One region of the Emergencia sp. genome, then DNA from elsewhere that is predicted to be linked to it. Evidence: riboswitches for the same ligand, from Rfam matches in the RefSeq annotation. Region 1 holds a riboswitch; each other region holds the start of a gene.
What was found. A riboswitch is a leader RNA that binds a small molecule or an ion and turns the genes downstream of it on or off. The one in region 1 is predicted to bind cyclic di-GMP.
Positions count from the first base shown of each region.

Region 2: it holds a riboswitch for cyclic di-GMP, as region 1 does, so the genes downstream of both, ACMQ5W_RS08435 (hypothetical protein) here and ACMQ5W_RS09790 (hypothetical protein) in region 1, are expected to answer to the same signal.
Region 3: it holds a riboswitch for cyclic di-GMP, as region 1 does, so the genes downstream of both, ACMQ5W_RS08730 (sortase B protein-sorting domain-containing protein) here and ACMQ5W_RS09790 (hypothetical protein) in region 1, are expected to answer to the same signal.

Region 1 covers NZ_DBFWLQ010000011.1:136,862-142,621, forward strand. Annotated here, with positions in the region: gene ACMQ5W_RS09780 (M56 family metallopeptidase) at 1-47, opposite strand, end outside; gene ACMQ5W_RS09785 (BlaI/MecI/CopY family transcriptional regulator) at 49-414, opposite strand; gene ACMQ5W_RS09790 (hypothetical protein) at 487-3,672, opposite strand; cyclic di-GMP riboswitch class I at 3,773-3,855, opposite strand; gene ACMQ5W_RS09795 (2-oxoacid:acceptor oxidoreductase family protein) at 4,032-4,583, opposite strand; gene ACMQ5W_RS09800 (thiamine pyrophosphate-dependent enzyme) at 4,586-5,335, opposite strand; gene vorB (3-methyl-2-oxobutanoate dehydrogenase subunit VorB) at 5,335-5,760, opposite strand, start outside.
Region 2 covers NZ_DBFWLQ010000009.1:29,429-35,188, forward strand. Annotated here, with positions in the region: gene ACMQ5W_RS08415 (PucR family transcriptional regulator) at 1-59, shown strand, start outside; gene ACMQ5W_RS08420 (type III pantothenate kinase) at 77-898, shown strand; gene dusB (tRNA dihydrouridine synthase DusB) at 900-1,862, shown strand; gene ACMQ5W_RS08430 (hypothetical protein) at 1,864-3,075, shown strand; cyclic di-GMP riboswitch class I at 3,138-3,219, shown strand; gene ACMQ5W_RS08435 (hypothetical protein) at 3,312-5,760, shown strand, end outside.
Region 3 covers NZ_DBFWLQ010000010.1:54,272-60,031, reverse strand. Annotated here, with positions in the region: gene ACMQ5W_RS08735 (Cna B-type domain-containing protein) at 1-2,461, shown strand, start outside; cyclic di-GMP riboswitch class I at 2,793-2,877, shown strand; gene ACMQ5W_RS08730 (sortase B protein-sorting domain-containing protein) at 2,929-5,100, shown strand; gene ACMQ5W_RS08725 (YabP/YqfC family sporulation protein) at 5,424-5,687, shown strand; gene ACMQ5W_RS08720 (sporulation protein YqfD) at 5,629-5,760, shown strand, end outside.

The DNA of each region.
Region 1 (5,760 bases):
ATAGATACTTCCGCTGTCTGCAGCAAAAACTCCCATATATTTGTCATCTCAGACCTCCATCTCGTCAAGCAGCTTCTTCAGCGCATCCCGCTCCTCTTCTGTTATCTTCGATTCCTTCAAAAAGGCGGCCACAAGATCGCCCGCAGCACCCCCATATACCTTCTCAAGCAAATTGCGGCGCTCATTTTTGGCACAATTCTCTCGGCTGACACCTGCCCTATATCGGTGAGGGTCTCTGCTGCGGTCTATGATAACAAGTCCTTTTCCTTCCATTCTAGTCAAATACGTATGCACCGTATTGCGGCTCCAGCCAGTAATCGGCTTCAACTGGTCTACCACCTGCCCCAGGTTAAAGCCATCTCCATCCCAGAGTACCGTCAAAACAGTCAGTTCCGCTTCGGATAATCTGCGCATAAAAACACCTCCTACAATTGTAGTATCTAATTGTATACTACAACTGTAGGAGGCTCGTGTCAAGTGAATTATTTATTTTGCGACTCTGATCGCTTTGTTGGACCACTTGGTATAAATCTTCTGTCCGTCCAGTGTCCTGACGCCCCTTATCTTGTAATAATAGCGCTTGCCCTTCTTTAACTGTTTCGTATTTTTATAGGATTTTTGCGTACCCGTTTTTGTGGTATAGAAAGCCTTTATTCCATACCCGCTGTTCTTTTTCGTGGAGCGGAAAACCTGGTAATGGTCAACTTTAAAGCCTCCCGACTTTTTCCATTTGACTGTAATAGAGCCTTTCTTCGCAACGGAAGACGCCTTGATAGTGGTGCCCTTTACACCTTTCTTGATTCTGGCAGAATACTGATCCACTGTCTCTGTATCCACAAGGGCATAGCTGGAAAAATGTCCGGTCTCAAACACATAATATGACTTCCCCTCCTTTGCTACTTCCTTGCCTGACAGTGTCACATAGGTACCGTCGTCCGCTAAATACACCGCTTTTATTTCTTTACCCAGGAGCTGCTGTGGAATCGGAATCGCAATAGTGGCCTTTCCTTCGCCAAAGTCCGTAATCAATCCATTTGCATGCACCACTTTCAAATCCAGCAAAACGCTGTCTTCTCCAATGATTTTCTTCTGCGTCTCAGTCGGCTCTTCCACAACCTCGGCGATAACAGTGACTTTGTCCCCTTCTGTGTCCTTAGAGATGGCAGCTAGCGCTTCGTTATCAAAGGAAACTTCTGCACTGGCAGTTTTGATTGTCAGCGATGCATCTGTCTTCTCTGCGATTTCTTTAATCGTCTCCGCTGGAAGCTCCGCCTTTATTACCGATCCGCTGCCTTTTGGAACTTCAATGGCCACCTCGTCAGCTTTCTTCTCGATTGCCTGCTCAACTAGCTTCTTTGCTGTCTGATCAGTAATTACTGCAGTCGTCTCATTGCCGCTAGTCGTAGTCTGTGCCTCTGTCTTAGTAGTTGTCGTTTCTCCAGTGTCGTCCGTCGTCACGTCTGGCTTAGCAGGCGGCACGATTACTGGTCTGTAAATCTCCTTGACCGCATATTTGCCAGTTCCATCGCTGACACACTCATAGCCTTCGGCAACGTACTGGCTGACATCCTGTGGGAAGGTGCCAGAAACGACACCTGTGGAAGTTGGTGTCTGCAAACTCCCTGCAATCGCCTTATCCAGGGTTACTGTTTCTTTCAGTTGCCAATAATTGTGCTCCAGGTCGATCTTGGCACCGGTTTCAATCGATACATCCTTAATCAGTTCTCCATCTGCATCGCCCGAGTTCAAAATGATGTTGTTGTTGATTTTGATGTCCGCAGAAGCCAGAACCTGCCCCAGTCGAAAGGCTCTATCTGACGCATTTTCTATTATGTTGGATTCTACAGTAATTTTGCCTCTTATCCTGCTATCATGAATTACTTGCTGTGTGTTTTGAACTAAGTCGATTGTACTTTGCATTGCAACAGCATTATGAACTGTATTCTTGAATACATTTCCGCTAACGGAAACCTCTGTATGATCCCCACATCCCGCTAGATAAATCGCCTGAAACGCTCGATCAACGATGTTATCTTGAATTCTGATCCTGCCAAAGGTATGATAACCCTGTTCGACAATTTTAATGGCTGCCGCATTGCTCCCCGAATTAGACAAATCGAAGTGACAATTTTTAATTTCCAGATTGTCCACAGTCCCATAGCTTGCACCACCTGGGTCATTCCCCCAATAAGCTAAGTCTATACCCGGTTTATTCTCACTGTTGACAAAATATAGGCCATCAAAAATAATATCTGATAAATCAATTCGGCCTATATAGCCATCGGCTTCATTTACCACGATATCTTCGCCTGTTACATAATTGACCATCTTCTTATCTGTAGCATTATGTCCCGGCTCTACTGTTATATTTTTCAGTTTGGCATCTGGTTGTCCTACAAAGGAAATATGCTTCAGTGACCTCCTATATCTACCCTTTTCCTTATCATCAATGACCTTATCGATAGTCCTATTTCTGATTTCCAGCTTTTCATAGTTACCTGGTGCGAAGTTGAGTGTCGTATAATCCACCGCATAGTTCAGCGCTTTCTGCGCATTGATTGGTTTTACGTTGACCATGATGCCACCGGAACTGCCTGTGTTCTCAACGGTCAATTCCCCCTGTTGAGACAAATAAAATGGTCGAACTAAACCTCCGGCGGCTGTAACTGTTCTGCCATTCAAATCCAAAGTAATGTCATTCCTAACAATTACGCTCTGATTAGTCGTCGTATCTGTCAAGAGCTGAATCCTCTCCTCACCTTTTGCCTCTGCCGCAGCTTGCTCCAGGGACGGATAGGATTTGCCTGTATTCGCATTTGCGGCAACAGAAGCTGTAGCCTTGGTATAGACCGTATCTTTGATTATGTCGCCTGTTTTATCCTTATCCGGTTTATTGCGATATTTGTCACTTTTTAATACAATAAGAGAGTTTCCCAAGAATTTAAATTCTGCGTTTACCGAATACCCAAGAGTTAAAATTTCAGATTTTCTATTCCCGTCTTTGTCCTGAACGACCAAAGAAGATAGATTACTAATTACGGGATTACCCTTCTCGTCTAACTCATCATAAATCCTTGCTTTCACTTCTCCATTGCTATTTTTAAAGATACCGATAGGTGCTTTTCCCTCTGAGGTATAGTACCCGATACACTTTTCTAAATCATATTTATCATACGTATCAGAAGATGAGGTGAAAAGATCTTTAAAATACCCCTTATAGTAATATGTCAAATCCGAATATCTTACAGTTATAATAAACATATCATAATCATCATAATTCTGTAGTCTCAATTGACTAGCTGGTATTGTAATCTTAGTATTGTCAATGGCAGTTGGCTCTTCTATCTCATAATATTGATCCCCAATCTGGTAAGAGATTGATATTTTCTCTGATATATCATATTTATATTCCTCTTTACACTCTACCTGTAAATACACATATTGCTTCTGATCCAGGCTACACTTATTTGTAATTGATAAGTTATAATACTGACTGCTTCCAAATGACGGACTGTATTCTGTAGTCAAAGGAGTCATATTGTCTTTTTCCGTCCCCATCTTGACAGTCAAAACATCTGGGTTCAGTGACTCTCCTACCCCTGCAAACACCATTGTCGGCATGCAGCTCATGACCACTGCAATGCAGAGAAATGCTAGTAATAATTTCTTCATAACGTTTCCTTTCTTAAAAAACAAAAGAGCATGGCCGCAGCACATGCTCTTTTTGCGCAATAAAACAGAATTCATTCTTCTATGAACGAACTCAAATAATCTGTGCAACTGGCTGCCATCCGTAAAGGGGAAGGCCCTATAGCTTTGTGTCGCTGCCTTTCGACAGGTTTACCCAATCTTCAATTCTGGTTTCATTATACGATGTTTTTACTAGCGATTCAAGAACATTTGTTATCTTGTTATAATTTTCCAGTCTGCTCTGTCAGCCACTTTCACGGCCTATTCAAATATTGCCTTATCATACATTTATAACGACAAAAGACCGACGCATCCGCGCCGGCCCGTGTTAGCAGTATATACTATTTTCTGGCAGCTTTTCCGATTGCGAGACCTTTTGCATAAGCCTCTTCGTTCAGTGGAAGCAGCTGCGGTTTTTTCTTACCGATTTTGTTTCTGATGCCCTCTAAGATGACGTCTTCAGAAACGACTTCAGTATATCCGATGTATGCACCGAGCATGATGATGTTCAGTACCTTTGGATTACCCATCTCCAGAGCCATCTCTGTTACAGGAACTTCTACAACGGTGATATCGTCTCTTTCAATCTTGGATTTTACGATGGAACTGTTGATGAACAATGTTCCGCCCGCTTTCAGTTTTGGAAGGAATTTGTGCAGGGAAGGATCGTTCATGACGATCATGTCTTCCATCGCTTCCATAACTGGCGCACCGATTTCATCGTCAGAAATGACGACATAGCAGTTTGCTGTTCCTCCACGCATCTCAGCGCCGTAGGATGGGAAATAGGTAACGTGTTTATCTGTTGATTCGCAGGTTGCTGTTGCCAAAAGAGTTCCCAGCATCATGACACCCTGTCCGCCGAATCCGGCAACAAGTAAATTTCTTTCCATGATTATTCCTCCTTTGCCTTATCTCTGAATACTCCCAGAGGGAATTCCTTTAGCATATCCGTTTCTAAGAAGTCAAGCGCCTTTGCTTCGTTCAGTCCCCAGTTGGTCGGACAGGAAGTAACGATTTCTACCATGGAGAAACCTTTCCCTTCCATCTGATACTGGAACGCCTTTTTGATAGCCGCTTTGGTCTTGCGAACGTTGCCCGGCGTATTGCAGGAAGTTCTTTCAAGATAATATGGCGCTGTCAGCTGATTCAGCACTTCGCACATGTGAATAGGATAGCCATGTTCTTTCGGATCTCTGCCCTTAGGTGCGGTAGTCGCTTTCATACCGATCAAAGTGGTCGGTGCCATCTGTCCGCCTGTCATGCCGTAAATGCCGTTATTGACAAAGATAACAGTGAAATTTTCACCTCTGTTTGCCGCAGAAACGGTTTCACCTAATCCGATGGAGGCTAAGTCGCCGTCTCCCTGATATGTATAAACCAATGATTCCGGGCTTGTTCTCTTCAGACCTGTCGCTACTGCACAAGCTCTTCCGTGTGCAGAGATGTTCAAGTCGTGGCTTACATACAACTGTCCCAGTCCACAGCAGCCTACGCCTTCACAGCGAACTAATTTGTCCAACATGCCCAGTTCTTCAGAAACCTCACCGATCAATTTATGTATGGTTCCGTGCATGCAGCCAGGGCAGAAACCAGATACTGCATCTGGCTTGATACCAATGGTTCTCTTATATACCTTTTCCATTATAATACCTCCTTTGCCAGTTCACGAGCTGCTCTCATGACTCTTTCCTTTGTCATAAGTTCTCCGCCTGAACGCAGACATTCTTTGATTGGGCATCTTCCATGAACGGCATGGTCGATATCCCATACCATCTGTGCCGGGATGGACATTTCTACATCCAGGATGCCTTTTACTCTGTCAAAATCAAGGTTCTCAAAGGATTTGTAAGGGAACGGATGAATTGCGATCGGCCTGATCATTCCAGCTTTGATGCCTTCTGCTCTCAGCTCTTTTACTGCAACCTTTGCAATACGGCCAGAGATTCCATATGCAGTTAGAACGATTTCTGCATCGTCCATCATGATTTCTTCCACTCTGACATCTTTGTCTACCCAGGACTTGTATAATTCAGCTGCTGCCATATTGACAGGCTCAAAACTGCCGCC
Region 2 (5,760 bases), on a different contig from region 1:
TCATACCGGGATTGACTATGGCTCTGGCTCTCAAGAGGCTTGACAGGGTTGTGAAATAACAGAATGGAGAAAAATAATGCTTTTAGCTTTTGACGTTGGAAACAGCAACATCGTACTTGGCGTATTCAAAGACGGAAAGCTCGTTACCAACTGGAGAATTGAAACAGATAACAACAAAAGTGCCGATGAGTATGGAATGATTGTAACGCAGCTCTTTCAGTATGAAGGACTCAAGACATCGGACGTAAAAGACATCATCATTTCAACCGTTGTACCATCCGTCCTCTACACCCTGCAGCACTTGGCTATGAAGTATTTCAAGAAGCGCGCCATCACTGTGGAATCGGGTGTCAAGACAGGATTGGTAGTGAAGTATGACAATCCCAAGCAGGTAGGCGCTGACAGAATTGTCAATGCCGTGGCGGCATACCACAAATACGGCGGCCCTCTGATCATCATCGACTTTGGAACGGCAACGACCTTCTGTGCGGTGACGGAGAAGGCTGAGTACTTAGGCGGATCCATCGCTCCAGGACTTAAGATTGCATCGGAGGCTCTGTTCGAGAAGACTTCGAAGCTGCCAAAGGTAGAATTAGAGGAGCCGGGTCAGACCATCTGTAAGAACACCATTCAGAGCATGCAGTCCGGGTTGGTTTACGGACACATGGGCATGGTAGATTATATCGTAAAGAAAATGAAGAAAGAGCTGGAAGCCCTCACAGAATCGGGCAAACCGGTCACCGTGGTTGCCACTGGCGGTCTTTCCACCCTCATCGACGATGGCGTCGATTGTATTGACCACGTCGACAAAATGTTGACACTGGAAGGACTGGAAATCATCTACCAGAAAAATAAGAAACCGACAAAACCGTGCAAAGAAAAAAAGGAACAGATATAAAATGAAAAAAGCCTTAAAAATAGGAAATATTGAACTTGATAATCCTTTTCTTCTGGCTCCACTAGCAGGAATTACAGACGCTCCCACTCGCAGAATCTGCCGCGAGATGGGAGCGGCTTTGGTCTATTCGGAAATGGTCAGCGGCAAAGGGCTGTATTACGGCGATAAGAAGACGGATCAACTGCTGTTTCTCTACGAAGAAGAGAAACCGGTGGCCTATCAGGTCTTCGGCAGCGAACCGGAAATCATGGCATTTACAGCCCGTGCCTTGGAAGAACGGGAAAATGCCATCTTAGATATCAACATGGGCTGCCCTGTACCGAAGATTGTAAAGAACGGGGAAGGCTCAGCCTTGCTGAAACGGCTGGATCTGGTTTATGACTTGATTTCTGCCATGGTCAGCAATACGACAAAACCGGTAACTGCGAAAATACGCATCGGTTTTGACAAATCTTGTATAAATGCCGTGGAGACGGCAAAAGCTATTGAGGAAGCGGGCGCAGCGGCTGTTGCTGTTCACGGCAGGACAAGAGAACAGTATTACAGTGGCAAAGCGGACTGGACACAGATCGCGGCCGTAAAAAATGCGGTCAGCATTCCTGTCATTGGCAATGGAGATGTGACTGACGGCGATTCCGCCTTGGCCATGATGAAAGAAACAGGCTGTGATTTTGTGATGATTGGCCGCGGTGCCTTGGGAAATCCATGGATCTTTCAGGAAGTTCTGGCTGCCTGGAAAGGTGAACCGAGGCCAAATCCGCCGAACATTGCCGAAAAAAAACAAATGATGCTGCGTCATTTTTATGATATGATGGAATTAAAGGGCGAATACGCCGCAGTCCGCGAAATGCGTAAATTTGTGGGCTGGTATCTCAAGGGCATCCCCGGCAGCGCAGCGCTGCGAGGAAAAATCAACCAAATTGATGATGCCGGGGAGCTAACTACTGCGATAGGAGAACTTTAAGATGAAAATCAAAAAGATATTGGTATGTCTATTTATCGTATGCACGATGGTCATGTCTTTTACGATGACAGCCTCTGCAAACATTGTGGACGACCTTAAGAAAGAACCCAACGCTATGGCGCTTGTCACCATAGATAATGAAGATTGCACAGAAATATCGAATTTAAAAGACTTGAGTGTGCGGATTACCGCACCTGGCACCAACATCAATATCACCATTCCCGTTGAAGAAGTGAAGGAGGATGGGGAGACCCTAGGTCTTTGGCTGGGTTATCCGAAGGATCGGATCAGCGATGCCATCATGAAGGAACTGGCGGAAGTGCAAGGGAAAATAGATTTAGGAACCTATGAAAAGGATCCGGAAAAATTTCTAACAGATGTAGACAACATCTTGTCAAAGTTTCATGTGGAGATTATCGGCCTTCCGGAGAATCATTATTCTGTTGTCAGCAGTTCCATCATTCTCACAAACGATATTTTTCAGCAGATTGTGGACATGTTTAAGGAAATAATCAAAGCGGAAGTCGGCGACTTTGATAGTTTTACTGACTTAATTGATCGTCTGCTGAAGGAGCAGGGTTATACTATGGAAGAGTTTTTGGCAGAACTGGAACCTGAAGATGCAGCGGCTGTCAAGAATCTGATTGAAAACCTGGACCCTCTGCTGGATTATATCACCAGCTCGGAATACTCTGGCTTACTCATTGCAGGTGCAGAGTTGGCCTGTGAGTGTCCATCCATAGATTACTTCCAGATTATTCACAGGTATTATGAACGTGCCGACGGAAAGCTGAAGCTTCTGGGCACCGTTTACGAGGGCAGCTACGATGATTACTACGAAGAGAAATTTTTACAGGGCTATGCTGGTGATATCATCAACGCCAAGGATTTTATAAACTGTAAATATGACGGAAAACTATTTGAATATATGGGCAGTTATGACTCCTATGTGCTCTACGATGACTACAAATGGTCCGACTATAAACTGGATTCGTTTACATTGGGAGATTGGGAGACAGATGGACTGGTGCTTCGTTATGTGATTGACAGCGGCAAAACCGCTGCCTCTGCAGAAAGTGCCGCCGGTGACCCGGACAAAGGCTCCGCATTGCCTGATACGGGCGATCGGTCGTCTCTGGGCATGTATATCGTGCTGTTATTCACAGCCCTGGGTGCGTCAGGTGCCATTGCAGGGTATCATAGGAAGAAGTAGGCCCGATAGAAAGATTCGGGATTGAAGGATAAAGAAAAAGAGAGTATACTTATAGGTAGAAAAATTGAAAAGAGCAAACTTGTCGAAAGGCAGGGACGCAAAGCTATAGGGCCTGTTCCAGAAGGATGGCTGCCAGTTGCCAATGTACTATCAGATTGTATATTTATGATTTGGGACAGGCGTTGGCCTGTCTCTTTTTAATGAACCGAAATAAAGCATGAGGAGAAAACGATAATATGAAGAAGTTTTTAGCAATGTTGCTCACTGTGGGTCTGGTAATCTCTATGATCCCGGGCATTGCATTTGCAGAAGAAGAGCAGGCAGAGGCGGTAGCTCAGATTGGAGAGGAAAAGTACTCTACACTTCAAGAGGCATTTAGCGTTGCAAAAGATGGATCAAAGATCATTTTGCTTGCAGACGTGAATGAAGAAATCACGATCGATCATAAGAGTCATTATAATATCACTTTGGATTTGAGCGGATTTTCCCTGGGGAGGGGGTACCCTATTAAGAATGTCACCAGTTATTTGACCATTCAGGACAGTAGTGTAGGACAGACAGGACAAGTAGATGCTTCAATTGAGCTTGACGGCGGCAATACCACTTGGAAAAGTTCGAAGCTCACAATATTGAGCGGAACTTTCACGGGAGACATCGTTGCAGGCAATAAGGGTACGCTTTATGTTAAAGGCGGGACGGTTGACGGTGCGATTATAAAAAACTCGGGCACAGTGGTGTGCACTGGTGGCTTATTTAAAGTGAAACCGGGAAATGATATGTTGGAAATAGGATATCTGGCCAGCGAAGAACCGATAGATGGCTATTACCAAGTGGAATCGGATAAAGCCGCGCAGATTGGAAATACCACTTATAATACGCTGAAACAAGCTTTGACAAAGGCGAAAGATGGAGATACTGTGCGTCTCTTGAAGGATCAAATAAATATACGAAGTATAAACTATTATGAGATAGATAAGTCTATAATATTAGACCTGAATGGTAAGACAATTTCGACGTCAAGTAATAAGACAATTTATGTTAATAAATATGGTGAAACAAAAAATATAACGATCAAAAACGGAACCATACGCAACACAAACACGTCGGGAGAACCGTCTATGGGAATTGTAGCGGAGCAGAGAGTCAATCTGACCTTGGAGAATGTGATGTTAGAAGCAGTCGGTTCTAATAGTTACGGTATTTTTATAAATCCCCAAAATAATGCTGTGCAGCCAACGATTACCGTCAAGGGCGATCAGACGAAAATTTCGGGTAACATAGCAGGTATTGCTGTGAACGGTTATAGCAAGGATGTAGGTGCGACGACTCTAATTGTGGAAGGCGGAACCATTGAAGGAGGAAGGTATGGTGTAGCAGGCAATGGAGAGCAACACAATACGAACATCACGGTAAATGGCGGAACGATTAATGGGGGCTCTTGCGGTATTTTCAATCCGCAGGATGGCAAGCTGAATATTTCTGGCGGAACCATTGCAGGTGCTACAGGGGTTGAACTGCGGGCAGGGGAACTGAACGTTACAGGCAATCCTGTGATTACTGCTACGGGCGCGTACACGTCTAACAGCAATGATTCAGGTTCTACCAGCACCGGCGTCGGCATTGCAGTAGCGCAGCATACAACCAAGCTGCCGATTTCGGTGAATATTTCCGGCGGAACTATCAAGGGCGTAAGGGCACTGGATGAAAAAAATCCAGAGAAGAATCCAGAAGAAAGTATCTCGAAGGTAAGCATAGAGGTTACAGATGGCAGCTTTGTGGGCGATGTATGTGCAGTAGATGTTTCAAAATTCATCTCTGGTGGGATATACTCCGCTGATTCAACCGGTTTTGTTGATGATAACAGCTATGCGTACAAAATGAACGCAAAATATATCGTTGCGTCAGAGGGATATCAGGCTGCAAACTGGGTATTTGAAAAAGATGTAGCTAATGACAAGCTTTATATTGGCACCTATCATCCCCCATATATTCCACCTGCTCCAGTTGATCCGATAACCAACACCGGTTCTGCTTCATCTGAATCGGCCACAACCAATGCAGATATTAGTAAGGATCCGGCTTCTACAACAGAGCAGAAAACAGAAATTATGGACGACAAAACTGAAGTGACAACGACAACGATCAAGATTGCGCCGGACACGGCAGAGAAGCTTGCGCAGAGGGCAATTCAACACAGTTCTGCCCATATCATCATTGATGCGACCACGGGCAAGGCGGGAAATACTGCTGCGGGTAACAAGACAGAAGTTGTTCTTCCGGCGACCACGATTTTGACCCTGGCCGAAAACACAGCAGCAGATGTTGTGATAAAATCAGATATAGCTGAGATTACTCTGGATGCAAAAGCAGTCAACGCGGTTGCTGCGCAGACAAGTGGGGAGATAGCCGCAAATGATACAGTAATCGTGGTTGCCCAAAAGGTCAAGGACGAAAGCAATGAGATGAGATTTGATTTGAAAGTCGTGACGCCAAATGGCTCAGTTTTGGATTTTGATGGAGGCGATGTATTGGTAAAGGTTCAATTGAACGATCAATTGAAAACAAAGGAATATTTGACCTGCCTATATATTGATGATTTTGGCTGGTTCAGCAGAGTGGAAGGTGCGAGGAACGCAGATGGTGCCTATACATTTGTGACGGGACACTTCTCTGCCTATGCCATTA
Region 3 (5,760 bases), on a different contig from region 1:
ACTTTCTGCAAATGGCGGTACAAACATTGAAGCAGGCCTGCAGTTGGCAAAAAATCTTTTGGCGCAGGATGCAGTAAAAGATATCCGCAATAAGAACATCGTTCTTTTGACAGATGGTGTACCGACCTACGGTATCAGCAGTAAAGCAGACAGAACGTCTACTGAGGTCATTTGTCCAGACGGAAAGCACATGATCGGTAACGGACAGAAACTCAGTCACGACATTCATGGGCAGATTGAAAGCATGGATTTTGCAGGTATCAATCGTTATGCTGTCTATGTTGGCGATGAGGGACTGTATTGCTCTGAGAAAGGATGTCCTCTGCACAAAACCCAAGGCGGCTGGTGGGAGACTAATGTAAAAACTCCAGTGGGCACTTGGCTTAACCAATGCGGATTTACAACCTATACGACACAGGATGCAGGGCAGCTTACGAGTATTTTTGAACAGATCTCTGAGATGATTTTGCTGCAAGCGCAGGCATGGGTTCTTACTGATCCGATGGGAGAACATATCGACTTTGTAGAATTCAGCAGAGAAGCTAATCCGATTGGAGAATTTTCTTATAGTTCAAATTCGAAGACGATTACCTGGGATTTGAAGAAAGCGCTGCCAAAGGTACAGGAAGATAAGCAGTACACCTATCAGCTCAGTTATCGCATCAGATTAGATAATCTGGAAGCCGGATTTGAGTCGGAAAAATGGTACCCAACCAATGGAATCACTTCTATGACTTATCTGATCAAGGAAGCTGGCGATGACAGTCCGATTGAACAGAGTGATTTGAAAACAGCGTATTTTAATATCCCGTCGGTTAAGGGAATGACAGCAAGCACCAAGTTTCAGAAAGTTGACGAAAACAATCAACCGATGGAGGGTGTAGAGTTTGCGCTAAAGACCGCGGACGATGAAAACTTTGTTCAAAATGCTGTCAGTAATGAGGATGGAACACTGAACTTCACTAACATTCCATCAGGTCACACGTACATATTGTCAGAGACAAAGGCACCAGAAGGATATGTCAAGGCGCAGAATCAGGAATTCAGTGTAGCTTATGGCCTTGTCAGTGACATAGCGGGCGATGGAACCATTCAGAATCTGCCTGGTGTAACAAACTTTACTGTTAGTAAGATTTGGGAAGATAATGATGATCAAGAGAAAAAACGCCCTGAGTCCATCACAGTAAACTTGCTTGCAAATGGAAAAGTAATCCGCACTGCAACACTTGAAGCACCACCGTCTGAACAAGATGAAGGCGAGGATGAATCTTCAAAAGATAGTGATATAAATGGAGATGATGCAGTTCAAAAACCGGCAGAAGAGAATAGCGATGATGCGGTTCAGAAACCAACAGAAGAGAATAGCGATGATGCGGTTCAGAAACCGACAGAAGAGAATAGCGATGATGTGATCCAGAAGCCGACAGACGTAGGTCCCGCAGAAGGAAATGATGATCAGCTTCAAGAAAATGATGAAAATAATTCAGACCTTGAAAAGGACAATGGCACCAATGCAGAACCAATTGCAAAGATGAATTTGGACGAGGAATCAGAAGGTGACACGAATGGGGATCACACAGGCAATCAACAGCCAACCGTAGTCAACGAATGGACCTATACCTTTGATAACCTGCCTACAGCCAAAGATGGCCAGCCAATTGTTTACACTATTGAAGAAGTGCAGGTCAAAGATTATCTTACAGAGGTGCGATATACCGAAACCGGGGCGGTTATCACTAATACCTATGCGCCTTGGGGTGCTATGGTTCAAATACCGTTTACCAAGATTGTAGAAAAAAGAGGAGAGGCAGATCCAGATTTGCAAACCTTTACGTTTGAGGTGGACGGAGGCTCAGGTTATACTGTCCAAGGAAATTCTATTACTGCTAATGCAGCAGGAAGATTTGACGGTATGTTAACAATCGCATTAGAGGATATAAGAGATTTTGCCGGTATGACGCTTACCATCAAAGAGGTAAACAGCAAGGCAGAACACTGGATCTATGATCAGACACCATGGACTATTCACCTGTCTTTAGCAGGAGAAAAGGAAATCGGGTATACCATAGAAGGACCAGCGGAAGCTTTGACGTTTACTAACGCCTATGATTATACTCCGCCGGTAGATCCACCGGATCCACCGTCACCACCGGATCCACCGTCACCACCGGATCCGCCAGTACCACCAGATCCTCCAATTGATCCAGACCCAGATCAGCCGCTGCCACCGGATGAAAATCTGGAGGACCCGGATCAGCCAGCTAAACCAGCTAAACCAGGTCAGGATTTACCTGACGATGAACATCTGCAGGCTGATAATACGGCTAAGGAAGTGAAATCTGAGGATCCAGATCAGCCTAAGACTGGAGACGAGTCATCACTAGCTCTTTATCTAATTCTTACTATAGGTGCGTGTGGCGCATTGACGATTACAGTGAGAAGAAAAAGAGGACAAAAATAATATTAAATATCATAACTTTAGATGCCGCCCTGTCTTACCGCAGTGCGGCATTTTTATGTTTAACAAAGTGCGCTGTAAGTTACTATGCCGTGAACAATATTACAGAATACAGATTCTAAATTAATATACTGGTTATTTTTAGGTGAGTTTTAGAAAAATAACTTAAAACAAAAAACAATTAGGAAGGAAGAACTTGTCAAAAATGCTCGGGGAGAGGTATAATATTTATAGAAAATAAAGCAGTGATGAAACTCGCAATGAGTCGATGAATCGTTGTGCTTTATTATCAAATGTCAGATGCGGCATGCTCGTATTAAAATCTGAAAGTAAGGAGGAATCTTGCCAAAGCCGGCGAAAACCGGTGACGGAAAACTAAAGGGCCTTACCATCCCCATGGTTGGCAGCCAGTTGTCCGGGTACAGACAGATACCCGGTAAAAGCGGGAGAACCCGTAAGATGGGGAATTTATGAAAAAAATGAAAAAGCTGATGACACTGGTACTAGCAGTGTCCATGGTCTGTATGACAGGTGTGACGTCCTTTGCAGACGTACAAGGACCCAATGGAGATGAGAATGGAAATGTTTCATGTCTGACTTGCAAAAATGAAGAAGAGGGACATGTTCACGATGCAAGCTGTTACAATCATACCTGGGATAATGGACAGGAGATGACACCTGCAACTTGTACAGAAGCTGGTGAGCGATTGTACACTTGTACAGTTCCTGACTGTGGTAAAACAAAGACAGAATTCATTCCAGCAGAGCACGCATGGGATGAAGGCGAAGTTACCATAGCGCCGACTTGTACAGAAAAAGGGGAAACGAAGTATACTTGTACCAGAGGAGGCTGTGCGGAGACGAAACTAGAAGCTGTGGAGGCATTGGGACACAACTGGGATGAAGGAACCGTTACGACACCAGCCACAGATACATCAAACGGCGAAAAGCTGTTTAAGTGTCAGCGCGAAGGTTGTGAAGCAACAAGAACCGAAGTGATTCCTGCGAAATATACTTATGTATCAGGGCAGAGCAAGTGGAAAACCAACGTAATTTCCTTTGCGCCGACAAGCGAAGGAATCACTTACGAAATTTCTTATCAAGATAGTAAGGAAAACGTATACACGCAGGAAGAAGTCAACAACATGAATCAAGCGGAAATCAAGTCACACCGTTTGTTCATCTCAAAAATCACGTATACTATTCCTAAAGATTACGAAGAAAAATCGGTAAATATCTTTGTTGGAGATGCCATTAACGACGCTGCAAATTATATGCTCTATGTTCCTGGCGATGCAGCACCGATTCAGTTTGCCATTGTGAACCTCTCTTCTCATGATTATGCTTATAAAAAGGGAAGTTTCGCAGTGACAACAGAGGAATATCAACAGTATTTCGATAAAGGTGGGGCAACACCAACTGATACTATTGGATTTGATGGACAGAGCATTCCTCGTGAGTACTTTGCATATCGAAGCGGAAACTGGGCAATTGCCAAACTTTATGATGCATTTAGCTTAAGCAGCATAAAAAATTCACAGTTGACTGATGAAGAACTAGGCAAAAAACTGGTTGAGGCTGGATATGAGAATGGCATTGCTGATCTGCATAAGTACTATCTGGACTACTACAATGATAAAAACGACACCTCTTATACGGCGCTTGAACAATTGCCTGATAAAGACATCGCAACTCTGGTAACTAGCGGATATACAGCTGATACAAAGGAAACAAATATTGAAGTATCAGAATTGCTGTATAACTATTATTATAATCATCTGTACAGTCTGGCACCAGTAGAGACTGGCTACCCAGGTAATACAAACAATGATTATACTATTGGCGAACATATGCGTAATTACAACAGTGGTAAACCTAGCCTATTTGATGGCTCAATTTCCGAAAGTTGGAGCGATATTGCCGCATCTTCTGATGGAAAATCCATGACATATGTATGGGACGGTTTTGAGGCCTGGATTAATGGGCCAGATACGCAAAATCCATATCAAAATTACAACTATGGTTTCACTGCAGGTTTTTCACTAGAGCGAACTGATACAACTTACAGTGTCATGACGAACTATTATACATCTACAGATGGAGGTGCTCCGGTTCTAGATGGCTCTGTGAACAGGGTAGAACAGATGGCGACTAATGTGGGAGAAACAGTTAGCGTAATCCCTGTGGATGAATGGAATTTGTATGACGAAAACAAGTACAAGCTTGAGGATTCAGCAAAGCTGAGTTTGACAGCTGTGGCTGATCCTGCTGCCAACGTAATAACACTTAACTATTATCGTAATGTGTCAGGTCAGGTGATTATTCCAACTCCACCAATTGTTCCGGTGGATCCGATTCCGCCGGTAGACCCGCCAGTGGATCCGGACAACCCGCAGCCGTTACCACCGGATGAAAACCTGGAGGATCCCGAGGAACCGGATAACCCGACAGACAATCCGAACCAGCAGCTTCCGCCGGACGAACATTTAGAAAAAGACGACAACGTAAAAGGGGCGAAGTCAGAGAATCCAGATCAGCCGAAAACCGGTGACCAATCACAGTTGGCTCTCTATCTGCTTCTGGCTGCAGGTGCCAGTGGTGCATTGACATTAAAAGTGAGAAGAAAAAGAGCGAGCAAATAAAATTTAAAACGATGTTTGATTTAGCCGTCGTACCGCTGATGCGGTGCGGCGGTTTTTTGCTGTCCTTTTTAAAACCGGGTTACGCGGGGTCAGCAGACCTGATCCAGGAACTTGGACTAAAGGGGGCAGTTACGCATAAGCTGGTGCCCAGCGGCAGACTGCTTAACGAAAGAGGCCAAATCAGCCGAAACTGCGTAACAGTGGCAGCTCAAGAACTCAAGAGCGCCCGGTCAACTAGTTGTTTTCACGGGTGCTGAATCAATCTGACGTCTTTTTACCCACTAACAAGTCATATCGGCTGGCCATACGGCATACATTCTAACATGAAACTGATAAACGAATTTACCTTTGACTTCGATATTACCGGACCAAAGGTTACGGCTTCTGCAAATGCAGCCATCATTGAAAATGTACTCAGAGTAGTTTTGATCAGCGATACTTCGGTGACAGTTGATACGGGACGCTTTTTTGTCACTGTCAAAGGAAGCAGATTTGTGATAAGCGAAATTTGGGAAGGACGAATGGAACTTGAAGGAAAAATCGAGGGAATCGAATTTTATAAGGCATTGGGTAAGGATCAGGCTTGAGGGGTTTAAGCCTGAACGGATTATTTCGGAGGCCATTGCCCGCGGCATTGCCATACGCCAAATAGATTACAAA